DNA from 3 places in the Paenibacillus sp. Marseille-P2973 genome. Region 1 is predicted to be linked to each of the others. Evidence: predicted binding sites of a transcription regulator. Region 1 holds the regulator's gene; each other region holds the start of a gene.

Region 1 (10,096 bases):
ATTGATCCACTGATCCCCGCAGTCCAAGATGATGTCCCAATAACATCTGCATATTGATATAAGGAATGATATGGTTAATTGGATAATCGCGAAGCACATGGCGATCCAAATCCGGCGGAATGAACACCGGCGCATCCGTCGAGATGTTCGATCTTACCGCACGGCTTAATTCCGGCAACGGTGCCGCTGGCGCGGCATTCGCATCCGCCGTCTTCTCGGCTTCTATATTTTGACGGATTAACTCCCTGTGTTCAGGGTCCATCAGCTTATTCGCCAAATCCAGGCCATCCATGGCATCCTTCGCATAAAGAACGAGACCGTTATACTCCGGACGGATCCGCGTTCTGGTGAACTTTCTCGTTAAAGCTGCGCCGCCTACCATAATCGGCACTTCAATGCCGGCATTTCGCAAATCTTGAGCCGTCGTTACCATTTGCTGGGCGGATTTCACCAAAAGACCCGATAAGCCAACCGCGTCTGGCAGCTCTTCCCGGCAGGCTTCGATAATGCGATCCGGTGGTACTTTTATACCCAAATTTATGATCCGGTAACCGTTATTGGAAAGAATGATCTCTACCAGGTTTTTTCCGATGTCATGGACATCTCCCTTTACGGTCGCAAGCAGAATTTTGCCTTTGACGGACGTCTCATTCTTTTCCATAAATTGTTCAAGATAAGCTACTGACGCCTTCATAACTTCGGCGCTTTGCAGAACCTCCGCAACGATCAGCTCGTTATTGTTGAAGAGCCTTCCGACTTCCTCCATCCCCGCCATCAACGGTCCGTTAATGACCTCAAGAGCGCTGTACCGCTTCAAGGCTTCTTCCAGATCCGGCAGGAGTCCTTCCTTTGTCCCTTCCACTACATAGGAAGCAAGACGCTCTTCCAGGGTTAAGTTGACGGCCTTGACCTGTTTCTCTACCTTTTTATTGCGGAATGCAGCCACAAATGCGGCAAGTGTTTCATCATTCGTATTGTATATCAGTTCCTCCGCCAATCGGCGTTCCTCTTCAGGAATGGAAGCATAGCGTTCCACTTTTTCCGTATTGACGATCGCATAATCCAGGCCCGCTTTGGTGCACTCATACAAAAAGACGGAGTTCAACACTTCCCGACCCGCTTCAGGCAAGCCAAAAGACACGTTACTTACACCGAGAACCGTATGACAGGCAGGTAAAGCCTCCTTGATAAGACGGATGCCCTCGATCGTCTCCTTCGCAGAGCCGATGTACTGCTCATCCCCCGTACCGACCGGAAAAACAAGCGGATCAAAAATAAGATCCTCGGCATTCAGGCCATACTTGTTGACCAGCAAGTCATGCGAACGCTTGGCGACCTCCAGCTTGTCCTCCCGCGTAATCGCCTGACCGCTTTCATCAATCGTACCGACTACAACGGCCGCGCCGTATTTATGAATAAGCGGGGTTACCTTCTCGAATTTTTCTTCTCCATCTTCAAGGTTAATGGAGTTAATTATCGATTTGCCTTGGCAATAGCTGAGCGCCAAATCCAGTACCTGCGGATCGGTCGTATCGATCATCAAAGGAACTTTAACTTTTTTAACGACCAGTTCAAGGAATAACTTAATATCTTCGGCTTCATCCCGGTCCGGGTCCTGGACGCAAACGTCGATAACCTGGGCGCCGTTCTTCACTTGAGCACGTGCGATTTCCGAAGCCTCTTCATATTTGCCTTCCACGATAAGCCGTTTGAATTTGCGCGAACCGAGCACGTTGGTTCTTTCGCCTACCATGTACGGACGGTTTGCAGATTCGACGTATACCGGATCGATTCCGGAAATTGCAGGCGGATGAGTCCCGGCGATAGCCCGGGGTTTAAACTGACTCATCTTGTCGGCAAGCGCCTTGATGTGAGCCGGCGTCGTTCCGCAGCAGCCGCCCGCAATGTTCAGCCAGCCTTGCTCCGCGAAGCCTGCCATCTTCTGGGCCAGTGAGTCCGGGGATTCGTGATAGTTGCCGTTCTCGTCCGGCAAGCCAGCATTGGGATGACAGCTTACGCCTGCCTTCGCCATCTCGGACAGCGTACGCACATGGTCCCGCATAAATTCAGGGCCGGTTGCGCAGTTCAAACCGACGGAGATCGGCTTTAAATGCTCCAGCGAAATATAGAAAGATTCAATATTTTGACCCGCTAGCGTCGTTCCCATAGGCTCGATTGTTCCGGAGATCATAAGAGGAAGCTTTTTACCGGTTGAAGCATAAGCGCGTGTAATCCCGATACTGCCGGCTTTAACATTCAGCGTATCCTGCGACGTCTCCAGCATCAGTGCATCCACCCCGGCCTCGATCAGGACGGCAGCCTGCTCCTCATAGCTGTTAATCAATTCATCAAACGTTACTCCGCCGGTTACGGACAAAGTCTTGGTCGTCGGACCCAGTGCACCGACTACATATCTCGGCTTGTCGGGTGTACTGTACTTCTCGGCAGCCTCAACCGCAAGGCGTGCAGCGGCGAGGTTGATTTCCCGCGTCCGATCCTGCAAATCATATTCGGCAAGCACTACGGAGGTCCCGCCAAACGTATTTGTCTCAATCAGGTCGGCCCCTGCCTCTAAATATCTCTCGTGGATGGACTGTATAATGTCAGGACGCGTGAGTACAAGAATCTCGTTACAGCCGTCCAGCTCATCGCCTCCGAAATCTTCCGCTGTCAGATTCTCTTGTTGGATCATGGTACCCATCGCTCCATCAAGGATCAATATTCGTTCTTTCATTAAGGATTCCAAGCTAGGTTTACTCATGATCAATACCCTCCCGTAAAACGTTAAGTTTTAGTTTATCAGAATGCAGCGTTTAAGGAAAGACACAATATGTATTCTGTACTCCGCGCCAGTCCTTAACTGATGGGTTTTTTACCGCAAAATAATATAAGCCGGCTGCACGCGGTTCCATGAACAAAGCGGAGTACAGCCCATAAAAAAGCTTATTAATCCCATAAATAAAATCAGGATACAAAACACGAACAAACTCACCCTTATGCTAAATAAAGTTCGTGAATTCATACATCAGCTAAAGGTCAGTTCCTTTATAAACAAAGACTGCCTCCTCCCATCGGAATAAAGGCAGCCTTTATTGAGTTTACTGTAAGGAATAACTTGTTCCTATTTCACCGTAAAATCGGCGGAAGGCATGGAATGCTGGTCACGAGCGGTAACATGGGAAATGACGTGATATTGGCCCGCTTCATCAAAAGAGGTCTCGAACACATATTTCCCGTTTCCGGATCCGGTTACGATCTCCTTGCTATGGTCCTCGTCCTTGTCGCCGTCCTTCCAAAATTCGAACATCACTTCACTGGCATCATCCACATTGTTTCCTTGATGTGTCACAGTTGCCTCAAAAGTTACCTTTGCTCCGATTTGAACCTCGGTCGGATCGACTTTAAGCTCCACTTTGATCGGTTCCAAATTATTGTCGGCAGAGGCATGATGAGCTTCATTCTCTTTTTTACCGCAACCGCCCAGCACTAGAAGCAGCACTGCAAGGCTGACCGGCAGCCAGAACATCCTTTTCAAGTTATTCCCTCCTAATTACTCTTTGATTTTTGATCACAATACAACTTAGACTTTTGATAAATTAACTAAATTTAGCAATAATATCGTGCAGTTGAGATAAATGCTGAATCTCATAGTCAGGGACGATTTCATCCGTACGGGATTTCCCGTCACGATTGACCCATACTGTCGTCATTCCGACGCTCAACCCGCCGCAAATATCGGTAGTCAGCTTATCCCCTACCATAAGGCTATCCTCAGGCTCAACGCCAAGACGTTCCACAGCGTGGCGGAAAATCGTGGAGTCGGGTTTACCTTTGCCGAATGCTCCGGAAATTACGATCGCATCAAAATAACCGGCGAGCTCAGGCACTCCATCCAGTTTCTCCTGTTGAAGGGCCGGGCAACCGTTCGTTAAGAGCAACAGCTTCACATTTCCCTTCAATTCGTTCAAAATGGTAAAGGTTTCTTCATATACATGCGGACGCGAGCGCCGTTCCCGGCCGAACTGCTCCGCCAGTTCTCCAGCCAAGACATCGTCGTCTACTCCCAAAGCCAATAAACCGCGTCTCCAGGATTCTTTACGGTATACCGGAGCGAGCTGTTCAAGCTGGCGAAATTCCGGTTGTTCCCCGGCGGTAAAATTCGCCCATAATCCCTCAAAAGGATTGATTCCGATCATTTTCGTAAACGGGAAGGTCTCATATGATTCATAAAGCTCACGCGCTTCTTTACGCACCGCCTGCTCCAGCTTAGCCGGATCGGTTCCGGCAGCATCCTTAGCACGGAGGCAAGTCGCTTCAAACGCTTCTCTCACACTTCGCTCATCCCACAATAAAGTATCGTCCAGGTCAAAACATACCGCTTTAATCGCCATTTCTCTTTACACTCTCCCCCGAATATATTCAGCTCATAAAAAACCTGCTATCTGTCTCTATTCCCGTTCAAACGTTACATGATGGACTTTTGCATATTGTTCCAAGCGATCACCCATAGCTGCCGTATCAAAACGGTTGCGAACGCGCAAAAATACCCAGTTATTTTCTTTCCCTTTCGGTACGATCATCACTTTGCTGCGATCAATTTTGATTTTGCTGATGTTGCTCGCTTGCAAGATCTTATCCCGATTGAACTTGGAGGTATAGAGCCATTCCTTGTTAATCCGCAAATACGGCTTTCTAAGGAAAATAGCCAGTGCCAAAATGAGATACAGCACGATCGTCAACCAAAACAATCCCGAATTTACTTCCGAAGCGCTTCCAACCAGGCCAACCGCAGCATACAGCAGAGCTAACAGTACCAAGACAGCAGGCAAGATCAGATTCCGTCCCTTGAAAATATCACCTTCACCCTTAGACCCCAATGCATTCCGGGAGTTTTGTCCTCCGCGGTTATTATTCAGGTTGGGACCCTTCCCCTTTTTGTTCATTCGAATCTGATTTCTTTCTACCTTTCTGTCAAACGAAGCCATGATCTTTCCTCCTAAAATGTATGGTTATGTATGCAAGGCCTGGCGGCCATGCTTTACTTATCCACGATTTCGATTGATTCGAGCTGTTGGCGGAAATTTCTCCGTATGTTCTGCAAGTAAGTTTCGCGCAGTTGGGCTCTTTCCAGCATCTCGTCTTCGGTCAAACCCTCTGCTTTATCTTTACGTGCCAGTTCATTAATACGGTTCACCAATGTATCTATATCCATGGTTTCCCTCCTGTTTCTTTAAATATTTCATAAGGCAACAATTCTTACTTTGACATGATAAAAAGAGCTTGTCAAGGCGAGTTGCCCTTGTACCAAGCTCTTAATAAAACATTCATATATATAAAGGAAAGTTCACGCAATTATATGCTTAATCTGGGAGAATTAGAGTGTCGCCCGCCTGTATGCCGCTGCTGTTTAACCCGTTAATCCGTTTAATGGCTTCAACATAAACTCTGGTGTCTTTGCCGCGAGGTTTATGATCAACGGCAATTTCCCACAAGGTATCTCCGGGTCTCACCACGAACGTAGCTGATTCAGTCCGGTCATGTCCATCGGAAGCCGCCGCAAAAGCCGAGACAACCCCTGTCCCTGTCAACATTAATACGATCAGCAACAAAGCAATCTTAACCATACTTCTGCCCAGCCTCGAACTTCTTATTCCATCAACCCAATTGGAACGGGTCGCTTGAGGTTTATCATAGATACTTTGATATGTACTGTATTTCAGCATATTCATCACTCCAAACAAATGTTCTTATATTTGTTTTTAATATAACACGAACACTTGTTTGATTCAATAGTTTTTCGAACAATTGTTCCCTTCTTATTTAGAACTTATGTTTGTACGAACGGAAGTTCTATGTTATAATTTTTCCAAACGTTACTAATGGGGTTGATGATCGTTATGTCCAAGGTGTCCAGCCGTCAACAGGCAATACTAGAATTTATCCGCAACGAGGTCCGAATGAAAGGCTATCCTCCTTCCGTACGTGAAATCGGCGAAGCAGTTGGACTAGCTTCCAGCTCAACGGTACACGGCCATCTAGACCGGCTTGAGAAGAAAGGCTTCATCCGCCGCGACCCGACTAAGCCTCGGGCCATCGAGCTTCTGGGTCAGGATGACTCCGATACGATCGGAATGTTCGCTCATAGCGTGACTCGCGTTCCGGTAGTTGGCAAAGTTACTGCAGGTGTACCGATTACGGCCACCGAGAACATAGAGGATTATTTCCCGCTGCCGGATCATTATTCAGCAGATGGCGAAGTTTTCATGTTATCCGTTATTGGAAACAGCATGATCGAAGCCGGGATTCATAATGGAGACTATGTGATCGTAAGGCAGCAACAGACAGCCAATAACGGCGATATCGTGGTTGCCATGACCGAAGACGATGAAGCAACCGTTAAGACCTTCTACAAAGAGAAGGATCACATCCGCTTACAGCCGGAGAATCCTACGATGGAACCGATTCGTCTGAAGCATGTGAGCATTCTTGGTAAGGTTGTCGGACTATTCCGTGATTTGCACTAATTATTGCTATTAAGCAGAGAGGCTTCCCTATTATGGGCAGCCTCTTTTGTTTGCAATAAGTTCTGAAATTTCTAACTCCTTTACACAGGCCACATATCATCATTTTGTAACTGCCGGTTCAATCCTGACCGTTCGCCCCGCCACAGCTTTCTTAGCCAAAGTCTGCGACGGTGGTATTTTTTCAGGGTAAGCACCATGTCCATCAGCTCCTTGCCCTTAGAGTGCCCGAAAAAACAAAAATCATGGATGAAATTTTGGGTCTTTGAGAAGCCTTGTTTTAGCAGACCTAACTGAAAATCGAAAAACCCACCATGCTCCATGCATGATGGGTAATAAGGAAAGATGTTGGACTTGATTATTACAATGGAATTGTAATCACGAATCAATGTCTTAGACTACTCTCAGCGAGGTTTATGAGTAAGAATATTTACAAGTTTATTGAATGGATCTCTAACAAAAAACCTGCGGACACCCCAAGGCTCATCAGCCGGTCCATACTCGATTGAAAAACCCGCCTCTTTCATTCGATTTAATGCCTCTTCGACATCATCTACTTCGATCGAGATATCGGGCACTTCCGTTGAATTCCCTCCTTCAGACATAAAGCTGATTTGCACGTCCATCTTTTCTTGGGAACCATAGGTAGTTATCCATCCAAGATCCATTAAGTTATCTAACCCCAGAATTTCCTGATAAAATTGTTTAGCTGCTTCAGTTTGCTCTGTATAAAAGTTAGCGACTATTCGTTTTACTTTCATAGGATCCCTCCTCAAGCTCTAGGAAACTCTTGATTTTATCAACTATTAATTTGTAAAACTCTTCATCATGAGGGACGAACTGTGCTTTTCCCGCCACTTTATTTACTTCGATTCTATTTCCCTGTTCATCCATAACAAATCCTTGCAAATCTATTTGATCCCGTTGGCCCATCCACAGCTCATAAAAATCAGAAAAGCGCGTCATAAACATCCCTGAAACCTCTTCACTTTGAACCGTAAAATCATCAAGCGGCCTGTTGTAATTATGTAAATATACATGAGCAATTTCTTTATCAATAAAATCATTTTTTACTACAATATAATCGAGTATACCCAATGAAATTAATTCATGGAAAGCAACGTCAATGCCGGTCTCCTCTTTAATCTCTCTTATTCCATCCGCTACAGATTCATTAAATAATAAATGGCCTGCGGCCGTAATATCAAATAAATTAGGATAATCCCGTTTATGTTCACTTCTGAGTTGCAAATAGATGTAGTCATCGAACTCATCCCTACTTATAAACCAGCAATGGAAAGCTTCATGCCAATAACCATGTTTATGGACTTCTTTTCTAGTTGCGACACCTATCGGCTCTCTTTGATCATTAAAAATATTGATAAGCTCAGAATCCATAACAACAACCTCCTGTTTTTGTTATAACGACCTCTTAAACACTTCAGTAGTTAGGAACGCCCCAGCCTATGGACCGCACAATTCATAGATTGGGGCGACCATTACAGTATTAACTTAATTAGTTTGATCTCGAAGTATGCTCTACAATAGAATCGACGATTAAATCCCAGTCATCATAATGAAGTTCATGCCCGGTACCCTCCAATGAAAGTAACACTGCGCCCGGGATTTCTTTGGCTAGATTTTGTCCGTGTTTAAAAGGAATGATAGGGTCCTCCGTGCCGTGTATAATCAGAGCGGGCACATTAATTTCACTTGTCCTAGCTAGATAGGATTCCCCGCCTGCCAGTAAGGCATGATTATTCATGCTGGCCATATTGCTGCCTCTTGCAAATTCATTTGCAGCCAAAACACCAATTTTCTTCTCATTAAAAAGATGCTTTGAACCCACAAGAATCCTTGATTTATCAATCGTAAATTTGATTACCGATGATTCGTCCTTCCAATCTATATCCCCTATATTCGAGAAAAAGTCCATTACCTTATCCTCCATCGGAGGGAGATGCGAAGCAAAGTTCGACGTGGCAAGGAGGGTAATTGTTATAACCCTTTCCGGGTGCCGAAGAGCTATCATTTGAGTCAGCATCCCGCCCATGGACATGCCCAGGATATGCGCTTGTTTTATTTCATAAGCATCCAATACTCTTACGGCATCATCAGCCATATCTTCGAAAGTATACTTCGGTTGGCCGGGTTCGTAAGTGGTTGAACGTCCAACATCGCGGTTATCGAAACGAAGAACAAAACGACCTGCATCTGCTAATCGTTGGCAGAATTCTTCCTCCCACCAAATCATCGAGGATTGGGCACCCATAATGAGCAAAATAGCCGGGTCATTCAGTTTTCCGAAAGTATCCGAGCACAGTTTAATGCCATCTATTTCAATAATTCGTTCGTTCACGTAAATCCCTCCAATTATATATATTAAAAACAAAAAACACAGGCTATTGGCCTGTGCTGTCAGTAATCGAATAGGAAATGGAGAATGTACGAAATAAATAGATTATTCTAATGACAGACTCTATTAGGTCAGTAAAAGAATAGATCCTTATAAATTTCGTTACATTTTCTTCAAATCCAGTCTATGCAATATGAGAATTGAGTTACCGCTGTTCTCACTCGCATATAACATATCTAGGTTACCGCGCAGGCAAACCATTCTTCGATTACTATGCACACAAATAGCCTTAAAGCATTGTAATATTCATTGTGCAAAGAATTTCGAAGAATTAGTTTAACACACGTAACCCCTCCGTTCGTATCAGATAAAGAGATGGTAACATCAATTATTTTCCATGTCAACCCTTGGTAATTCCTTAGAATTCTCGCGATCTTTACACAGATTTATTAGGATCATCATTTGTTTTACTTTTACTAAGGCTCCCTTAGGATCTCGAGAGCTCTTGAAGTCTTAATAAAATATTGGTGACATGCCCCTTTAAAATCACATTTATAAACAAACCTTCGTTAAATCTGTCTCCCCGAATATAGCTAGTCATTAATTTTCTAAGTGTTTCTAGATCTGCATTCATGATTTCACTGTACAAATCGTTGTTTATATCTTTAAATTCTTTATTGTCACTAATCCATTGAACCCAATCAAAAACTATTAAGAAATTAGTATCGCTTAGCTGTTTTCTAAACTCACTGACTTCTGAGCTCTCTACCCAATAACCTTTTTCCACAGTAAAAAAGATACTATCCGTATTCTGAAAGAATTCAAGATAGTCAATTAATATCTTAATCTCTTCTTTCGTTATACTCCCGTTGGATGGCATGTCTTTTCCCCACTCTTCTATTATTGGTTCTTATTCGAATGCCATTGAAGCGCTCTATTCTCCATTTCCTTAACAAATGGTTTTTTGGCTTGACTATAAAAACTTGTATCATCAAATCGTTCCGCTAATTCTACCTTCAGGTTTGTATAAAGTTCAACCTCATCCGGGTGTGATCTCAAATAGTCTCGAAAGATCAAATGCCTATGTATTTGCGGATTATCAAATTGGTAAAAATGGATATGATGACTTCGGTTCTCCCCGCCTTTTCGAAACAACCTTCTTCCGGGTAACCCCCACTCCCCGGCTACATCATACCCAAGCGAATTCATTTTCTCATTG
Region 2 (10,096 bases), on a different contig from region 1:
TTCTCGGCCACCGAGAATATCAAGGAAAACCTGGAAACGTTGATTAACTTTGTGCAGCATCCTTATTTCACGGATCAGAATGTGGAAAAAGAAAAGGGAATTATCGGCCAGGAAATCGGCATGTACCGCGACAATCCGGATTGGAGAGTTTATTTCGGCCTGATTGAAGCGATGTATGGCGTCCACCCGGTACATATCGATATTGCCGGTACGGTGGAGTCGATCGGGACGATTACGAAGGAAACGCTGTATACCTGCTATAACGCATTTTACCATCCAAGCAACATGCTGCTGTTTATCGTCGGAGGCGTGAATGCCGAGGAAGTGTTCCAACTGGTTAGGGAAAACCAGGCCACCAAGGAATATAAGCCGCAAGGCGTCATCGACCGCCTGTTTGACGAAGAACCGCTTGCCGTTAATGAAAAACGCCGCGAATCCAAGCTGCCTGTGTCACTCCCTAAATGCCTGTTCGGCTTTAAGGAAACCAAGCTGGGATTTGAAGGCGAGGAATTGCTGCGGCGCGATCTTGCAACCAAGCTGGCGCTGGACTTGTTGCTCGGTTCAAGCACCCGGCTGTACCAGAAGCTGTATGATCTTGATTTGATATCCGACAGCTTCTCTCACGAGTACAACAGCAACCCGAATTATGCCTTTTCCGCGATCGGCGGGGACACGAAGGACCCGGAACGTCTGATGCAGGTTATCACCGAGGAAATCAAGAGCGTGACGGCCGCCGGGTTCCGCGAAGAGGATTTCGAACGTGCCCGCAAGAAGAAGATTGGCGGCTATTTAAGAATGCTTAACTCCCCGGAAAATATTGCTCATGAATTCACCCGCTACCGCTTCCGCGGCGGGGATTTGTTCCAGGTGCTTCCCGTCTATGAGTCGTTGACGCTGGAAGAGGTAAACACCCGCCTGCGTGAGCATATTGATTGGGAACAGCTGTCCGTTTCGCTGGTGGTGAGTCCGTAAGATGGTATCGAATCATGGGATAGAGAAGAACATCGGTGAGATGACCGTATTGGTCACCGGCGCCAGCAGGGGAATCGGAGCGCAAATTGCGCTCCGATTCGCGTCGGTTGGTATGAATGTTGTGATCCACTACATGAACTCGCATGAGGCGGCTAACGAGGTCGCCCGCAAGTGCATGGAAGAGGGAGCCAAGGTGTACACGGTTTCGGCCGATTTACGGAGCAAGGAACAAATTCTCCGGATGAAGGATAAATTGGAGAGTCATGGGTTAAGGCCTGATATTGTCGTTAATAACGCCGGCATATCCCATTACGGACTGCTTTCCGATGTGGATGAAGCGGAATGGGACGACGTGATGGACGTAAATCTGAAGAGCGTATTCCTGTGCAGCCAGGCTTTTATGCCGTACATGATTTCTCAGCGGTTCGGGCGGATCATTAACGTGTCCTCGGTATGGGGGATTTCAGGCGGTTCTTGCGAGGTTGTTTATTCTGCAGCCAAGGGAGGCGTAAATGCCTTCACGAAGGCGTTGGCCAAAGAATTGGCACCTTCGGGCGTTACAGTGAATGCCGTTGCTCCCGGCGCGGTAAAGACGGAAATGATGGCCCGTTTTGACGAAGATGAACTGAAGCAGCTGGAGGAAGAAATTCCCGCCGGAAGACTGGCTTCTCCGCAGGAAATTTCTTCGCTCGTCTATTTTCTTGCGTTGCCGGAGTCGGGATATATTACCGGACAAATAATTAGTCCCAACGGTGGCTGGGTAACTTAAAGGAATTCGTGTTGACGGAATTACCCAGACCGTCTGAGCGAATAAAGACACGGCAATCATCGCATATTACAACTGTTGATTTTAAATCGCCAATCGAAGGAGGATTTATAAATGTCAACAGTACTCAAAAATTTCGATAACTGGAAAAAGTTTCTCGGTGACCGCGTCAAACACGCGGAAAATACGGGCATGAGCGAGGAAGCTATCGCTAATCTCGCTTATGAAATCGGCGGGTTTCTTGACGACAAGGTGGATCCTCAAAACGAGTCCAACCGCGCACTGAAGGAAATTTGGGACGTGGGCAGTGAAGAGGAACGCCGAACCATAGCCAGACTGATGGTTAAGCTGGCCAAGAAAAACGCATAGTCCGGTCAGAAAAGCTCCCTTACAGGGGGCTTTTCTCCAATCTAAATACCGCGGCTTGCCTTTCAATTCTATTTTATATATCATAAAACACGTATTCATATTCTGTTCGCATTTTCTGGCCATTGGACCGGCAGCTAACTTTTCATGAACTGTGCAGGAAATCGGGCCGATTTTGTCGAATAGTGTAGAGGACTTAGAGAAGGTGTATGGATGGAGTCGAAACAATGGTATTTGGAATATAAAATACATAAAAACCGTCCCGGTTTGCTTGGGGATATTGCCTCTACGCTCGGGATGCTTGAAGTTAATATTTTGACGATTAACGGAGTGGAGGGGGAAACCCGTGGTCTGCTCCTGGAAACTGACGACGACGACAAAATCGCTCTCCTTGACCAGATGCTCCGCAAGGTCGACAGCATTACGGTTACCGCCCTGCGAAGCCCCCGGTTGGTCGATCTTTTGGCCGTGCGGCACGGCCGTTACATCGTTAGGGATTCCGACGACCACAAAACATTCCGTTTTACCCGGGATGAGCTTGGGTTGCTTGTTGATTTTTTGGGTGAAGTATTAAAAAGGGACGGTCATCAGGTCATCGGCCTTAGGGGAATGCCCCGCGTGGGTAAGACGGAGTCCATTATCGCGGGGAGCGTCTGCGCGATGAAGCGATGGGCCTTCGTATCCTCGACGCTGCTCAGGCAGACGGTGCGCAGCCAACTGTCCGAGGACGAAATGAACCCGAATAACGTGTTTATTATCGACGGGATCGTGAGCACGCTTCGTTCCAATGAAAAGCACTTCCAACTGATTCGTGACTTGATGAAAATGCCTTCGACAATCGTTATTGAGCATCCGGATGTTTTTATCAAGGAATCCGAATATAATTATGACGATTTTGACATTATTATAGAATTGCGTAACAATCCTGACGAGCAAATCGTTAATGATACGTTCACTACAAATTATTATAGCGATGAGCTATGAACTTAAATTTAAGATATGTAAATAAATCCATACATGGATTTCATGATATTTAATAATTACAGGAGGTGATGGTCGTGTCGGATTTGGGCCAGCAATTAAAGGAAGCCCGACTTGCCAGAGGCTTGTCTCTGGATGATGTTCAAGAAATGACAAAAATTCGTAAGCGGTATTTGGAAGCCATCGAGGCGGGGGATTATAAAGTTTTACCGGGAAGTTTCTACGTGCGGGCCTTTATTAAGACATATGCCGAAGCAGTGGGTGTAGATCCGGATGAACTGCTGAACGAACATAAGCAGCATGTTCCGGATGTGGCTCCTGAACCGACGATGGAGCCCGTGCTTCAGAAGCGGCGCAGCTCCCGAACGGCGGAGAGAAATTCAAAATGGTTGTCGACGACACTGATGTGGTCGTTTGCTGTGCTGATTCTCGTAGTGATTTATATGTATTTCACGGTTTGGGGCAAAAGTGACGAGGCCAAGGACAACCAGCCTGATCAAACACCGGTAACGGACATCAGCTCGGAAGGAAACGGCGGGACCGGAAACACGGGACAGAACGGGACTAATGCGGGTACAGGCAATGAGGGTACTGCCGGAAACGGTACTGCGGGCAATAACGGTACCAATGGAACCGATAACGGCAGCAACGGTACGGAAGGTAACGGTAGTACGAATACAGGTACTGACACCGGTACGGATACCGGCGTAGGGACTGTGGTTGTCGCTCCCGACGGGAAGGAAGGAAGCACGACCAAATTTCTGGTTCAATCAGCCGGAAGCCAGCCTGTCCAGGTAGTGATCAATGCTACGGGCAAAAGCTGGGTAGAAGTCCGCAAAGGCGACAAGGGCGGAGAAAAACTGTATTTCGACAATACCACCGAGGGTGAGGTTCTCACCTATGAACTGGGACCGGAAGGCTTGTTCATTAAGTCGGGTGCGTCTTCGAATACGACGATTACTGTCGGAGACCAAGTGGTCACGGACGGGAAGAATACTTCCAAAATCCAGTTAAACCTGGGCAGCGCTGACGCAGGATCGGCTAATGGAAGCAATGGATTGGATAACAGCACAACCGATGGAACCAGCAGTGACGGTAGTGCTAATAACGCCGAATAATACGGGCGTCTTTGACCGGATAACGGTCAGGGACGTCCTTTATTTTTCATCGGGGCGGTGTCGACTCGACTTTGCGAAATCTTTTACATATAATTATGATATGTGTTGAAAAAGGTGACTTTTTGAACTACCTCTATTGGAAAGGAATGTGAATTATGGCTTCTGAAAGTTCTTTTGACATTGTATCGAAAATGGACATGCAGGAATTGACCAACGCGATCGACCAGACCGAACGGGAAATTGCCAACCGTTTTGATTTTAAAGGCAGCAAAAGCGAGTTGAAGGTCGAAAAGGATGTGCTGGTGATCCTGTCCGATGACGAGTACAAGCTGAATGCGGTAATTGATATTTTACAGTCTAAAATGATCAAGCGCGGTTTGCCGATCAAAAACCTGGACTACGGAAAGGTTGAGCCGGCTTCGCTCGGCACGGTTCGTCAACGAATCAACCTGAAACAGGGAATTGATCAGGAGAACGCTAAGAAAATCAACGTACTGATTCGGGATTCCAAGCTGAAAGTAAAGAGCCAGATCCAAGGCGATCAAATCCGCGTCACCGGCAAGAGCAGAGACGATCTGCAGCAGATTATTCAAATGCTCCGTAAAGCGGATCTTACCGTTGATTTGCAATTTACGAATATGAAATAAGCAAGCATCCGGTCTCTCGCTGTGCCAGTGGCTCCGCGCGGGGCTCTTTTTTTCAATGAACATCGATTTTTGGGTGTTATATGTGGTTTTGACAGTATTGTTTCGGAAATATTATACTTAATTAGGTTTTTAAAATGGGAGCATGGCTTATAGCAATGGGGGATCGAATTCATGACAGAAATAGTGAAAGTCGTTACACTAGGGGCCTCGACTGGGGATAGGCCGATTCAAGTCAGAAACCCGATGTTTAATTATGAAGAGGGCTCGCCGCTCTTTCGGAGTACCGTCCGGTATTCGACCTACATAAAATATGATGAGGAAGAGGCCGAGGAACGGCGTGCCGGCACGTTGATAAAGATTCAGCGTTCTTCCGCTAAAGATAACAGAAACAAGCATAGCAGGCAGGGTGTTGATGATCATGCGGCGGTCGGCAGTTTAGCCGGTATGAGGGGTCTGGTCAAAGTCCGCATTACACCAGCTTGCGAGTATGATCAGTCAGGGGAGGCAATCCTATGAATCTGCCCAATCGCATCACGTTAGCCCGTATATTTATGATTCCGCTGATGCTTGTATTTTTGCTCTTGGATTTGGAATGGTGGTCATATGGGCTGACGCTGGGAAATTATTCGCTTCCCGTAAATCAGTTGCTCGGCGCTGTTTTGTTTATTGTGGCGGCAAGTACGGACGGGATTGACGGGTACATCGCCCGCAAACATAATCTCGTTACGAATCTGGGCAAACTGCTCGATCCTTTGGCGGATAAGCTGTTAGTTGCTGCCGTTCTCATTGCGCTTGTCGCAATGGGGAAATGCGACGCCTGGATTGCGGTCATTATCATCAGCCGTGAGTTTGCCGTGACCGGCTTGCGCGAAGTGGCGCTGCTGGAAGGCTCGGTGATCGCCGCCAGCAAATGGGGTAAGGCAAAAACCATTACGCAAATTATCGCGATCTCAGCGCTTTTGCTGAACAATTTCCCGTTCGAATGGATACACTTCCCTTTTGATCAAATCGCAATTTGGCTGGCTGCTCTTATTACGATTTACTCGGGAATTGATTATTTCGTAAAAAATAAAAACGTGCTTAATTTTTCAAAAATGTAATACGAACGCTATCCTCCGGAAGGAGACATGACCAGTGAAGGCAGAAATCATCGCAGTCGGTACCGAGCTGCTGCTCGGCCAAATCGTAAACACAAACGCACAATATTTGTCTCAGGAACTAGCTTCCATTGGGATTGACGTCTATTTTCAAACCGTGGTTGGCGATAATGTAGAACGCTTATCACAGGCCATCAAAATCGGCTCCGGGCGGGCTGATCTTCTCATATTCACCGGCGGACTAGGTCCGACTCAGGATGATCTGACCAAAGACGCCGTGGCTGCAGTGCTTGGAAGATCGCTTCATATCGACCGGATGGCTATGGACAATATCGACCGGTTTTTCCAGGGACGCGGCGTTCCGATGACGGAAAACAACCGCCGGCAGGCTCTTGCTATTGACGGTGGGACTCCTTTGCCTAACGAGACCGGACTTGCGGTTGGCAATGCCGTCGCCGAGAACGGAAAGTTTTATATTTTGCTACCGGGACCGCCTTCCGAGCTGAAGCCGATGTTTGAACAGCAGGCCAAGCCCTGGATTTTGCAGCATGTTTTGACGCAGGAGGAGCCGCTTTATTCCAAAATGCTTAAGTTCGCCGGCATCGGGGAGTCCGGGCTTGAGACCCGTCTGCTTGACCTTGTAGAAAATCAATCCGATCCGACGCTTGCCCCTTACGCTAAGGAAAGCGAAGTAACGATCCGGATCTCGACCAAGGCAAAGACACAAAGCGAGGCTATGGAGAAGCTGGATAAGCTGAAAGATGAAATCGCTTCGCGCCTGTCGGATCACCTCTATGCCGAAGAGGATGTCCCGATCGAAAAAACGATCGTCGACATGATGACAGAGCGGGGACTTACCGTCAGCGCGGCGGAGAGCTGCACAGGGGGCTTGCTGATGCAGTCGATTACAAGCATACCCGGCAGTGCAACCGTGTTTCTCGGCGGAATCGTCTGCTATTCCAATGCGATGAAGGAGAAGCTGCTGAACGTGCCTCATGATTTGCTGGAGGGCGAGGATGCCCCGGGTGCGGTCAGTGCGGAAACGGCCAAGGTGCTGGCCGAACAGGTGCGCATGATTGTAGATACGGATTTCGGCTTGTCGATTACCGGGGTGGCCGGTCCAGGCTATTCCGAGCGCAAGCCGGTCGGCCTTGTATACATCGGCATCTCCCGCCGCGGTGGCGACACTGCCGTGTTCGAATTGAATTTGAAAGGGAACCGGGATACGATCCGCATTCGTTCTGCGAAAACGGTGTTGTATCACCTCTGGAAGCAGCTTAAAACGGAAGCCGCCGAAGCCTAGAGGCGTGCCCTTGCCAGTTCTGCGGCAGCGGAGTATAATTGAACACAGCGGAAGAACCGCAGCAAACTGAATTGTTTTGCTGTGGTTCTTTTTTTTGTTGTTAGACGGAATTAAGTGGGAAAGGAGGATTTTTCAGGCTCAAAAAAATTACGAATGTATGTTCGAAAAAATGCTTGGCAAACGTTCCAAAACAAGGTACAATTATAAATGTAGTAATCATGTATCCAATCATATTTAAGGATGTGAGCTGATTGTCAGATCGTAAAGCTGCGCTGGAAATGGCGCTTCGTCAAATAGAAAAACAATTCGGTAAAGGTTCGATCATGAAGCTGGGAGAATCCACGCATATGCAAGTGGAGATCGTTCCCAGCGGATCGTTGGCACTAGATATCGCACTCGGTACCGGGGGACTTCCCCGCGGCCGGATCATTGAAGTATACGGACCGGAATCTTCCGGTAAAACAACGGTAGCGCTGCATGCCATCGCTGAAGTTCAGAAGATCGGTGGACAAGCCGCATTTATTGATGCGGAGCATGCGCTGGATCCTTCCTATGCAAGCAAGCTGGGCGTAAACATCGACGAACTGTTGCTGTCTCAGCCGGACACCGGCGAACAGGCTCTGGAAATCGCCGAAGCCCTCGTACGCAGTGGCGCGGTGGATGTCATCGTTATCGACTCCGTAGCAGCTTTGGTTCCAAAAGCGGAAATCGAAGGCGAGATGGGGGATTCCCACGTCGGTCTCCAAGCCCGTCTCATGTCCCAGGCTCTGCGTAAATTGTCTGGTGCCATCAGTAAATCCAAGACGATTGCCATCTTTATTAACCAATTGCGTGAGAAAGTCGGCGTTATGTTCGGTAATCCCGAGACTACTCCAGGCGGTCGTGCCTTGAAGTTCTATTCTACGGTTCGTCTTGACGTCCGTCGTGTAGAAACGATCAAGATGGGGAATGATATGGTAGGTAACCGGACCCGGATTAAGGTCGTCAAGAATAAGGTTGCGCCTCCATTTAAACAGGCGGAAATCGATATTATGTATGGTGAGGGTATCTCCAGAGAAGGCAGTATTATCGATATTGGCGCTGAGAAAGATATCGTGGATAAGAGCGGTGCCTGGTATTCCTATGCAGGGGAACGTCTGGGACAAGGACGCGAGAATGCGAAGCAGTATCTTAAAGAGCACAAGGAAATTGCGAATGCGATTGAACAGAAGATTCGTGAAGCCAGCAACTTGACGACTTCGGTACCTGCTGCTTCAGCTAGCGAACTTGAAGCTGAGTCACAAGAAGAACAGGCGCTTTTCGAAGAAGAATAAACCGATGCTGACGAAGCGCTCTGTGGCCCGGGGGATCCCGGAACAGAGCGCTTTTTTGATATAATCGAGATTATATGAAATGACAAAGGAGCGGAAGAAGGGTGGATCAACGATATGGAAGCCGCGGTAGTCGGCCGAAAGGACAACAGGGGCGGAAGGATGAACCGGGCGAGATCGTGGACATTTCGGACGAAAGTTTTTGGGAGATGACCCGCGGCACTGCCGGGGGTAATTCTTCGAACGAACTGGCGGAGGAAGGGGGCGGCGACGGGATTGACGCTTTTCCCGAGGACATCGAACTGGCCATTACCTCCGTATCGTTGCTGAAGCGTCCGAAGTTCCGGTATCGTATTTCGTTCGGGTCTTACTCATTGGAAGTTCACGAAGACGTCATGATCAAGTACAGAATGATCAAGGGCGCTGTATTTACCAAGAGCGAGTTGGAAGAGATTGTTTTTGCCGATGAACGGCAGCAGGCCTATGCCGATGCCTTGCACTATTTAAGCCGCAAGCCTCGCACAGCCTACGAGATTACTATGCGTCTCGGTGAAAAAGGATGGGGCGAGGAGACGGCGGCCGAGGTTGTTCGCAGGTTGACGGAAGATGGTCTGGTCAATGACGCCGCATACGCTCAGGAATGGGCCGGCCAGCGCGTTCGGGGCCGGGGGAAGGGTAAGTTATGGGTGCGTCATGAACTCCGCCAGAAAGGGGTTCCAAAGCCGTTAATCGAGGAGGCCCTTCAAACCGTCAGCGAAGATGATGAATTTGAAAGCGCCATGGAGCTGGCAGCCAAGAAGTGGCGTACTTCGACAGGAGAACCGGCTGACCGGAAACGCAAAACAGGGTCTTTTTTAATGCGGAGAGGATACTCCGGATCCCTGGTTTCCAGAGTCATTCGCGAGTTGGGGCGGGAAGACGGATTCAGCGATGAAGAAGAGTGGGAGAATGATTAGTTTGGCAAAACGGACATTGCTTGTCATTTGCTTGACAATTTCTTTCATCAAATAATAAAATGAACATGAATCTATTTTTACTTGGGCCCTTTTTTTCCTTCCAAAATTATGGGCTCTGTGAGGATTCTCTATTTTGTAAATCATGAAGGCCAAATTTTCCGTTTGTGGCTGGAGGAAACTTTGCATCACTCACACATGGAAAGCCTTGCCTTAAACGGCCTGTAATGAATTCTTTGTATGATGATGAATGAGAAAATTTACAACTGCAAACATCCCAAGGAATGCCTTGGAGGAAACAACGGGGAGGTGAACAGATGAGTACAGGAATCTGGATCGTTCTCGTTGCAGCCGCTTTATTCTTTGGGTTCGGAATCGGATATTTTATTCGCAAATCTCTTGCAGAAGCTAAAATTTCCAGTGCGGAACAAGCTGCAAGTCAAATCTTGGAAAACGCGAAGAAAGACGCAGAAGCACTGAAGAAAGAAACGGTTCTTGAAGCGAAGGACGAAGTCCATAAGCTAAGAGCCGAAGCTGATAAAGACATTCGTGAACGTCGGAATGAAATTCAACGACAAGAAAG
Region 3 (10,096 bases), on a different contig from region 1:
AATAAAATAGAGCCAATTGGTTCTGAGTGGAGTTGAGGAAGAAATGTCATATCATTAGTGATATAAGCAAGTTCAAAAAGCTCAATTCCCAAAAGGTCAACTGCCTCTTGTATTGTTTGAGGTAAACCAAACAAAGGAGAATGGTTTAGAATGAATTTGGTCCCATCCGCAACTTTTGATTTTAATTCAACTTTCCTTTCGGGAGTATCAACAATAAAAACACAAGGGATCAATTCACAAAGTCTTTTCCAGTCGTGATCTGCCATAAAGTTTTGTTTATTTATATAAATTAGAATCCCTTTCAACTCATTTGTCTCTATAAACATGTTGGGCCCCTATCTGAATCTGCTCAACTTCTTCGCTTTCTCTTAGTAAGTTTGCTTGTTGAAGTTGACCAAGCAATTCATCAATTTTTGAAAAACTATGAGCTCCACTCTTATGAATATATCTTTTCGGCCAAGAAAGTCTAGAATCATTTAATGCGCTTTGAGGGATAAAAACAAGTCTCCCTTGTTTTAAAGCATGATTGGCTTGAATAAGGGCACCACTGGTCTCGCCAGCTTCAATTATTACTGTTGCTAAACTAATTCCACTCATTACTGCATTTCTTGCTGGAAAATTCCACTTTTGAACGGGAGTTGATGGTGCGAATTGGGAGATCAAAAGGAATTTTTGAGAAATTTCTTCTTGAATTTCACTATTCTCCTTAGGATAAGACTTTGTTAGTGGTGTACCAATAACCCCTATTGTAGGTTTGTTAGCCAGTATAGCCCCCTCGTGTGCAGCCCTATCTATTCCTTTAGCTAACCCTGAAGCAACGACTATTTTGTGTTTTCCAAGAATAGATGCTAATGTTTGAGCTCTTTTTTTTCCATCCTCAGAAGGATTTCTAGTTCCTACAATTGAAATAGTAGGATAATGGAGAAGCTCTACATTGCCTCGCATGAATAGGAATCTTGGTGCATTTGCTGTTTTTTCAAGCAATGAAGGGTAAGCAGACTGACCGACTTTTACAATATAATCGGAATCATGAAGCTTCTTTAACCCTTCATTTACAATATTATTAGCTGACAAGATACTTTCTTTTGAGAAACCAGTTAGTTTTGAAATTTCATCAATTTGCGAAGCAAAAGGGACAGACACCTCAATGTAGAGTTCTAACTCTTCAAATATTGTCCTTGTCTTAACATCTGAATGGTTACATAGATAATGAATGGTGAAATAATTAGTAGCCTCTTCTATAATGGATGTATCATTGTTAAATCTAGTCTGAATAATATCTTCTTTATTCATATTAGTTTTTAATTCACGTTTTCTTATTTCTATATCTGATTTAAGATAAAGTGTTCCCGATCGACTTGATTTTAATGGAGTAATCTTTCCTGATTGAACAAGTTGATTTAATCTTTGTGATGAAATTCCTAATAATTTTGTAGCTTCATTAGTAAATAATACTTCTTTTTCAAAAAACTCACGAAGTTCTTGATCATTTAAATTCACTATTCTCACCTCGAATACAGTATCACCTGATTAAACAATACCAAAACCATTGATGATTATCAAGGGGAATATTTGTTCGAATTAATTTCTTTTTTGAATGGGCAATAAAGAAGTCACGTGTTTTATCTCATTCAAAGGGACCCAGATTACTTTATCTGCTGATTTAATCACTACTCTTCTCCGATCCTCTCCCCAGCTTGGGATCCCGGCTATCCGCGATCCATCCTCCAATGACAAAATGATTTCCTGATTAGCATTCATTGCCTTTACTAAATTTGTATGCAAAGATCATAACCCCTTTATCAAGGAGCCGCTCTCGCGACTCCCCAATTTTATTTTGCCTGTTTATTTTCCTGCTGAAACTCATTTAATAATCGATCGAGCTTTTGGCTCAGGATTAATATCTCACGGTCGGCCAGGCGTTTGTACACAGCGAGTTTATTCAATTCCAACCGGAGTTCTTCAATCTTGCGGATCAATTCCAAATCGAACAACTCCTGAAACTCGAATATCTATGTCATACGTCCGCTGTGCACTGGCGACCGTTTTTGCGGAACCCTACTTTAGAACTGTCCGCATCAGGCTAAAGTGGTAATCAAGTATTTCGATATATTAGTACATATATCCTCCTTAATAGATAAATTATGTAAATTTATTGTCGTTTTATAAATTCTATATATTTTATTTAAGAGATAACTGATAATAAAGTAGTATTTAATAATTGTATTAGGAGGGAATATATGAGAATTAAAAGAGTTTCATTGTTGTGTCTTGCTTTTCTTGTATTGGGTAGTGGAGCTGCCTATGCAGCTGTGCCAAATCAGATTAAAGCAACTGTGACATCGCTTAAGTACATCGTCGAGGGGCAGAGTTTCACTCCTATCAGTAAGTCAAAACCAGTTATTATCAATGGCGAGTACTACATTCCAGCTAGCGTATTAAAAGAATCGACAAAAATAAACATAACTGCTGACAAATCGAACTTATACATAGGCGACAAGAAGGTTGAAGTACCGATCATTAAGGAAAAAATTGAAGGTGGATATGGGTCTGGTTTCTCTAAGTTATCCAAATACACGGTTTTCAATGGAGTAGATTATAAGGAAGTGATGGTGTCTGACAAGTTATTTGGTTCTACAGATGTAATTCTATATCCGGAAGGAAAATATCAAACATTTACATTAAAGGCTTTTACTTTAGGATATAAGGCCGAGGTCACAGTAAGTGACTATAAGACAGATACAGTAGTTAAAACGATAAAACTCGAACCGGATACGGAACTTGCAACGTCCGAAATGAATATAACGGGCATCTCAAAGCTTCGGATCCGAATAACATCTTTGGAGAGCAACAGTGATTCAAAAGGAGCGGATGTGGTGATTTTACCAACGTCTTCGTACAAATAAAGATTGAAACTTTAACTAAAGCCCACTGGCCTTAATTGGTCGGTGGGCTTTTTTATACTATAAACCTCTCAAATACAGGACTTCGTAACAACCCCGATTTAGTCCAATTCCTCATTTTGACACGAGCGCGAAGGCGCGGCTCCATGAAAACAAAATCACTATTCTCTCCGACAACAATCTGCTGAGCGACTCCATAAAAAGCATTCTTTTCTTTCGGCCCTACGCCAAACTCGATAATTCCGGCCGGCCGCACTCCACCGCGATCATCCTCAATCCCCGCAAGCCAGCCGAACTCGGCCTTTTTGTATCCCGTAATGTAGACGTCCGCATATGTCCAGTTTATTACCTTACGCCAGTTATCGGATCGGCGGCCGGTCTCATAAACGCTATCTGCTCGCTTACCCACAACGCCTTCCATTCCGCGCGCTTGAATCTCGGCAAATAACGCCTCTCCCGCGCCTTCAACGTGTGGCGTGACGCTGATATTTGCGTTCGGCATCGGAATCCCTGCGAGGATCTCTTTGCGCTTCATTAGCGGCAATTTCCGCAGGTCCTGGCCGTTATAATACAGCGCGTCAAACACCGCGAAATAGGCCGGAATTGTCCCGGTTAGTCGAGCAATCTTGTCGGCCCGCCGTGCCTGGAACCGGGACATTATCGCTTCAAAATCCGAAACGCCGGTCATTGGGTCTACGCATGCAATTTCGCCGTCTAATATGATGTCATGCGGAAATAGTCCTCCAGCGATTTCGGGGTATTGGCGCGTGCAGTCGTTATTATGGCGCGTATAAAGACGGACGTTGCCGGACTCTTGAGAAAAGATTAACCGGTGGCCGTCGATTTTTGGTTCGTATAAGAAACGCGGATCGCTAAACGGACCCGGTGCAGTTGCGAGTAACATAGGATCAATAAACATAAAAAACACCTCTATACCGATTATAGCGTGAGGCCAACCAGTTGAGAGGCGGTAAGTATTACGCGAATATTTAACTTCTTCCAGCGGCCTGGAAATAAACACTTTTTCTATGTATGTATACATGTCTAACCCATTATATTTTGTCAAATATTAATAAAATTGAAAAAACAATACCTATAACATAGCCGATGATTTTTCCTATTCTTGTTCCTGGTTTAGATTCATTTGCGTTTTGAATTTCCTTCCTAAGATTTTTTATACACATAATTAAGAATGCTATACCGCAAATGACGCCGAATAATGGCCATTGCTCGAATTGTCGAGATGCACTGAGATAAATGATACTCACTCCTTTCAGGGAATACTTATATATTCTTTCCTATGTCTTTTTCTCCTCTTTGATCTCCGAAGCAATGCGGAATTAGGACCGTTGTTTCGTCCGGCACCCTCTCCCTAAGTGAAAAGACCACCGAAGCATAGGCCATAGTGGTCTTTATTTCATGTTGTATAAAAAGCAATAATTCGCATATAATACGAATGTGTGTTCCTATTTACGAGGTGCGAAATGAACAAAATAGCCGGAATCATCACAACCGAAGAACGCCGAATGATACGAGATTACATACTGCTTACCCATATGCTTACAATGATACAAAAAAGCATAGAGGATCTTAAGTTTACGGACTCACTTTTTAAAGATGTTTTCATGGCGTGCAATGAGCACATCGAGAACATGGTTTTAATGGACGCCAAAAATCACAGGCTGACACTAAAGGATTATGGGATACAAGTAACCAGGGAGGAGCATGCTGGGTTTGTGGTTTACTATCATTACATATGCCGAGGCTATACAGATCGTCTAGGATTGACTAGGGACGTAATGAGGTCCGAGATAAGTATTAGGTTGGGGAAATACGTGGCAGAGATCGGGGAAGCAATAAAAAGGGCTGCCATGTTGGCACCTAAATTTGAAATGTAATAATTGTCATTTTTTGTCGATCATGCAGCAACGACTATAAATTCAAAATATTGTATTCCTATTCTTGCATAGTAATGCTACGATAATCCTCATAACATTATATAGGTATATCGTAGGAGGCAAGTAACAATTATGAAAAAACGATTATTGTCCATTTTGTTCGTATTCACTTTGGTATTCACGGCTATCCCTAGTTTTACATTTGCTACAGCAAGTAATGCACAAGGTGTCTTCTTCTATGACACATTTACAGCAAACATCGGATCGATTAAAGACTATGGAGGTTCTACAGAAAATCAAGCAGTCAGATTTCATTCTAAGTCAGGGGCTACCTATACATATGTTTCAGACAACAGTAAAGTAGTTAAAGCTACTGGAATAAAAGTAGGATACGATGAGACATTCTTTGAGGAAACTGGTAGAGTGTTTATTACTGGTGTAGCCCCTGGTACTGCTAACCTTATTTTGAAAGAGACAATTAAAGGAAAAACGAAAGTTGTAGGTAAAGTTAAGATTTCTGTAGTCAATACAACTATCAGCTCTTACCATAACAATCTTAAGCATGAATTTGGATTGGGAAATCAAGATAGTTATTTGAAATTTGTCAATCGTAACTCCAACGCTACTTATAATTTTAAAGTCAATAAAAGTGGACTTACATTCTCTACACAAAAAGATGAGAATGGTAGCATGAGTATTCAAATGAACGCTACTGATTACGGTACTTATATCGTAACAGCGTCTGAAACAGTAAATGGTAAGACACGTAAAATTAAGGACATTACTTTTCAAGTAAAAGAAACCATTATTCCTGATGTTATTACCGTTAAAAGTGAGTATTTAGATTTAGAAAAAGAAATGAAATTCTTGGACATGAACTACGAGTATGGCTTAAACATTAAGGGCCAAACTACTTTTAGAATTACTAGCAATGGTTATGTTACTTTTAACCCTGAAGATACCGGATTCTCTACTGATTACGATGTATTCAGTTCTGCAGATTCTAGAGTAGAGAAAATTGGTGTTCTAATTGCTAACAAAGCCACAACTGTAATGGCAGATGTTTATCGTACTAAACGCTACTCTCAAGGTACCGAAGAAGTTGAATACCTCAAGACAATCAAAGTAACATTTAAATTCTAATCTTCTGCAAATGAGTGTTTGCCAAACTTGATAGCCTAATCTTCGACCCCATTTATGGGGTCTTTTTTTATGTTTCAGTTCCACTTTATGCATGATAGGAGTCTTTCAACAGGCCATGCCAACAGTACGGCCGATATGATCAGTCGCCTGGAGACGATGGTACTGAGCGGAGCTGACCTTCCGCTCGGGGTGGTCAGGCAGCAAATCGCCTCGGCGATCGACATTTTCATTCATCTGTCCAGGCTCCGCGATCGTTCGCGCAGAGTGACGGAAATATCGGAAGTAGTAGGAATGAAGAATGGGGAGGTGGTATTGAACCCGTTGTACCAGTTTCAGGAGAAGGAAGAGAGGTCGGGCAGAATTATCGGCGCATTGGAAAGCACCGGGAGACAATTACTGCACACGGAGAAGCTGAGCATGGCCGGAATGAGCCGCTTTGCCCGGGAACAAGCAGGTGTCGGATTATGATGGCCGGGAAGCGAACAACCGGAAAGGCCGGAAAGGTAACGGAGCCTTCCAAAGCAAGCCGGGACGCATTGCCGGATTACCGGGTGTATGTTCTTTCCAAAGGGCAAAGAATGGGCTGCTTGCTGTTTGGCGGACTCGCATTGTACGGAGTAGGCTATGTATTTTTTCATTCGCTGCTGCTTTCGTTGGTCCTGACATGCGGTACCTGCCTGATTCCGAAGTATTGGAGCCGGTATTTGCTGCGCCGAAGGAGAGAGAATCTCGGACTTCATTTCAAACAAGCGCTGTATTCGCTCTCTTCTTCACTGGCCGCCGGGCGCTCGGTTGAGAATGGATTTCGCGAAGCAATTGCCGATCTGAGACTTCTGTACCCCGACGGTAATAATGATTTGATTGTAGAGCTGGGCATCATTTGCACAAGAATGGAGTACGGGCAGCCGATTGAAGAAGCGCTTCAGGATTTCAGCCGCCGGGCTGAGCTGGAGGACATCAGCAACTTTGCGGACGTCTTCACAACCTGCAAACGGTCCGGCGGGGATTTGGTGGAGATCGTAAGGCGGACCTCGGCTATCATCAGCGAGAAGCTGGAGATCAGCCAGGAGATCGGGGTCATGATCGCCCAGAAGCGTTTTGAAGCCAAAGCTATGCTCGCTGCTCCGGTGCTTTTTCTGGTGTTTATGGATATGTCTTCGCCCGATTACATGCAGCCGCTCCATAGCGGGATTGGCCTGGTTATTTCAGCGTTTGCGCTCTTGCTGTTTGCGGGATGTTCATGGCTGATCCTGAAAATTATGGACATTCGAATTTAATAGGGAGGGATCCTGTTGAATTGGATTTGGACAGGACTTCTGGTTTGCTTGTTTGGTAGCTGGGGAGTGCTGTTTTATTACGCTTCCGGCAAATACAAGGGTTGTTCCAATATGGAGATGGAAGGGATCCGTCTGCAAAGGCTGGCGCCCCCTATGCTTTATCTCCTTGAGAAATTGCAGGTGTCCCAAAGGTTTCCGTTTTTCTTCTTCAAAATCCAGCGCTCGGTTCAAAAAATTTGCGGAGATCGCCGCGGAGGCGAATACACGTTGTTATTCCTGGCGGAAATGCTGTCGTATAGTTGGCTTCTGATGGTGCTGGGTAGTATTATGGCGCTTTTCATGAACGGGGATTTTAGCGGTTTCTTAATGGGAGCGGTATTGGCCGTATTGCTTCCTGCGGCGCTTATCAATGATCTGCATCGCAAGGTTGTCCGGCGCGAACGCGAAGTGTTGCTGGAACTGCCGGAATTATTGAACCGGATCATCCTGCTGGTCGGAGCCGGGTCTACGGTACAGCAGGCGATAAGACATTGTCTGGAACGCGGTAAAGAGAAAGAAAATCATCCATTGTACCGTGAGCTTCTGCAAATGCAAAGGGAATGGGAGGGAGGATACTCTTTCCAGCAGGCAATGGAGGGGTTCAGCAAGCGATGCGGCATACAGGAGGTTTCAGCATTTACCACCGCCGTGCTGCTCAACTTCCGTCGGGGAGGAAATGATTTTGTACTGGCGCTTCGCGATCTGTCCCGCTCATTATGGGAACGGAGAAAGGCGGTGAGCAAAACGCTAGGGGAACAGGCTTCTTCCAAGCTAGTGTTTCCCATGGTTCTGCTCTTCCTGGTGGTTGTTATTTTAGTCGGTGCTCCGGCATTTATGATTATGGATTTGTAAGTCAGCAAACATTTCAAAGGAGTGAAAAGAATGCTTACACAGATTTATGGGAAAATGAAAAGCTTTTGGCGTAATGAGGATGGGCTTGGAATGCTCGAAATGATCTTGATCATCGCGGTGATCGTAATTATAGCCGTCATTTTCAGGACACAGCTTAAAGAAATCGTCACCAGCCTGCTCGGCAAGGCGAAATCCAAAACGGAAAATTTTATGGATGGTCAATGATCCGGGTACTGCGTGACCGGGAGGGGAGCTTCACGCTTGAAGCTTCGCTTGTTCTCCCAATTATTTTTTCCACCGTTATGATCCTGTTGTTTTTCTGCTTGTATTTATATCAAAGGGTGTTGTTAGGCCAAACGGCAGTTGTGGCGGCGGAACGGAGTGCGTTCGTATGGGATAACAGTCGTAGGGATCCCTATACGGGGGCTTTCGAGGCGAACCATTATGATCCATTGTATTGGCGGCTGAGTGATGATGGGATGCTGCAATCGATATTCGGTTCCTCCCGGCAAACGCCACAAGTTGCGCTCCGGCTTCCTTCCACCGGCGTATCCGAGGATTCCCTGCCGTTGTATAAGCTCAATCGGACCGGTAAAGCCATCCCCGAAGTAATGAACGGAAAGATGGAATACGATAACAAGGTGCTGCTTCGCAAGGTGAAGGTGTCTTTAAACCGCCTGGTGCCTCTTGTTCCTTTGGAGCGAGTCATCGGTGACCTGGCGCAAGAAGGGCAGGCGGAATCTTATGTCGTGGATCCTGTGGAATGGATAAGGACAGTGGAATTGGCCCGTTATTATGGAGCCAAATTTAAGGGCAGCGATGGAGCGGAACCGGTCGACAAGCAAGAAGCGGGAAAAGCGTTAAAATTGTTCGGCAAGTAAAGCGGTCGGGCATGGGTCTTTGTCCGCCCGGAAGGGGGAAGAGGAATGTTTCACCCGCATCGGTCCGAACGGGGAGCGGTTTCGGTCTATTTGATTATGATTTTTGCTGTGGTTTTCGCTTTTGTTTCTATATTCATAGATTTTGCGCGGATGTCCGCGTTGCAGGCAAAAACCGAGATGCTGGCGCACGCCGCATCCCGCTCGGTCATGTCCGCATATGACCCTCAGCTTGTCGAACAGTACGGTTTGTTTGCTTTCGGGGAAACGGACGAAGGATATATCATGTCGAAGGTGCTGCAGGATCAGTTAGAGCTTGTACAACGAAGCGATGATCTGCCGGTATTAGGGGTGCGGCTCGATTCATCCACCGCAGAGCTTCAACGTCCGCTCGGGACTTATGCCGTTTTTGAACAGCAGATCAGAGAACAGATGAAGTATAAGGCGCCCATCGATTTTACGATCGAGGTGATCAACAAGTTTAAACCAATGGCCCAGGTTATGAAGGAAGCGTCCAATACGGTCGATCTGCTGGGCAAATTGCAAAAGCTCTATGACCGTCGTGAAGCGAAGCTGGATGAGCTGCTTGAGAAGCAGAGCAAGGCGGCGCAGGCTGCCGCGGAAATGGCATCGCTTATTCCACGCTCCGGCGGTTCTGGGGTCGGGACTTCCATTGACGACGGCATTTCGACCGCAGCGGATGTAGCGGCGCAGTACGCCGATTATGCATGGAAAGTGGAGGAGGACCGGAACCGGGAGCCGTTGGAACGGATTTATACCTGGGAGATCAGCCGTTATCAAAATGGAGCCTCACGATTGTTCGGCAAGCTTGGGGATAGAAATAGGGACGCTGACAAGCAGCATAAGGAATTGCTCCCACAAGCAAGGGAACTGCTTATGGAGGCTAAAGATATCAATGAGCAGATGAGAATCGTCATTGAAGAGGCCGAACAGCGTCCGGCTCAGGATGGTTATAACGAAGTATCCGCCATGGCCAGTACCGGAGGCGGGGAGCCGGCAACGGGCGGTGATGAAATTGCCAAGATCCGTCAGCGAAGCCGAGATTTGCTATTGCCGGAGCAGTTATTCTCCGACTTTGAAGCGGA

Evidence for each region. The regulator LexA, encoded in region 1, represses DNA repair genes until DNA is damaged. The targets are predictions, from matches to a motif close to CGAACATATGTTCG.
Region 2: a site for LexA is predicted at 7,401-7,414, ahead of recA (recombinase RecA). Genes of this name have one in related genera too.
Region 3: a site for LexA is predicted at 4,357-4,370, ahead of KB559_RS11110 (YhjD family protein). Genes of this name have one in related genera too.

The regions. Positions count from the first base shown of each region.
Region 1 covers NZ_JAGQEH010000002.1:359,283-369,378, forward strand. The annotation lists gene metH (methionine synthase) at 1-2,761, opposite strand, end outside; gene KB559_RS05190 (FixH family protein) at 3,122-3,526, opposite strand; gene KB559_RS05195 (HAD family hydrolase) at 3,597-4,391, opposite strand; gene KB559_RS05200 (hypothetical protein) at 4,449-4,985, opposite strand; gene KB559_RS05205 (DUF896 domain-containing protein) at 5,039-5,212, opposite strand; gene KB559_RS05210 (LysM peptidoglycan-binding domain-containing protein) at 5,361-5,723, opposite strand; gene lexA (transcriptional repressor LexA) at 5,898-6,524, shown strand; gene KB559_RS05220 (hypothetical protein) at 6,605-6,844, opposite strand; gene KB559_RS05225 (VOC family protein) at 6,926-7,282, opposite strand; gene KB559_RS05230 (NUDIX hydrolase) at 7,257-7,919, opposite strand; gene mle (alpha/beta fold macrolide esterase) at 8,038-8,880, opposite strand; gene KB559_RS05240 (DUF6508 domain-containing protein) at 9,365-9,757, opposite strand; gene KB559_RS05245 (GrpB family protein) at 9,778-10,096, opposite strand, start outside.
Region 2 covers NZ_JAGQEH010000003.1:483,113-493,208, forward strand. The annotation lists gene yfmH (EF-P 5-aminopentanol modification-associated protein YfmH) at 1-972, shown strand, start outside; gene ymfI (elongation factor P 5-aminopentanone reductase) at 974-1,741, shown strand; gene KB559_RS09190 (DUF3243 domain-containing protein) at 1,853-2,107, shown strand; gene KB559_RS09195 (DUF3388 domain-containing protein) at 2,318-3,088, shown strand; gene KB559_RS09200 (RodZ domain-containing protein) at 3,163-4,203, shown strand; gene KB559_RS09205 (YajQ family cyclic di-GMP-binding protein) at 4,359-4,850, shown strand; gene KB559_RS09210 (hypothetical protein) at 5,022-5,366, shown strand; gene pgsA (CDP-diacylglycerol--glycerol-3-phosphate 3-phosphatidyltransferase) at 5,363-5,950, shown strand; gene KB559_RS09220 (competence/damage-inducible protein A) at 5,985-7,250, shown strand; gene recA (recombinase RecA) at 7,502-8,563, shown strand; gene KB559_RS09230 (regulatory protein RecX) at 8,665-9,516, shown strand; gene rny (ribonuclease Y) at 9,831-10,096, shown strand, end outside.
Region 3 covers NZ_JAGQEH010000004.1:341,309-351,404, forward strand. The annotation lists gene KB559_RS11085 (ComF family protein) at 1-326, opposite strand, end outside; gene KB559_RS11090 (DNA-processing protein DprA) at 307-1,500, opposite strand; gene KB559_RS11095 (aspartyl-phosphate phosphatase Spo0E family protein) at 1,833-1,985, opposite strand; gene KB559_RS11100 (hypothetical protein) at 2,241-2,906, shown strand; gene KB559_RS11105 (ATP-dependent DNA ligase) at 2,959-3,822, opposite strand; gene KB559_RS11110 (YhjD family protein) at 4,388-4,801, shown strand; gene KB559_RS11115 (hypothetical protein) at 4,934-5,944, shown strand; partial or broken gene KB559_RS11120 (CpaF family protein) at 6,035-6,412, shown strand; gene KB559_RS11125 (type II secretion system F family protein) at 6,412-7,221, shown strand; gene KB559_RS11130 (type II secretion system F family protein) at 7,234-8,112, shown strand; gene KB559_RS11135 (Flp1 family type IVb pilin) at 8,143-8,337, shown strand; gene KB559_RS11140 (TadE/TadG family type IV pilus assembly protein) at 8,334-8,993, shown strand; gene KB559_RS11145 (TadE/TadG family type IV pilus assembly protein) at 9,039-10,096, shown strand, end outside.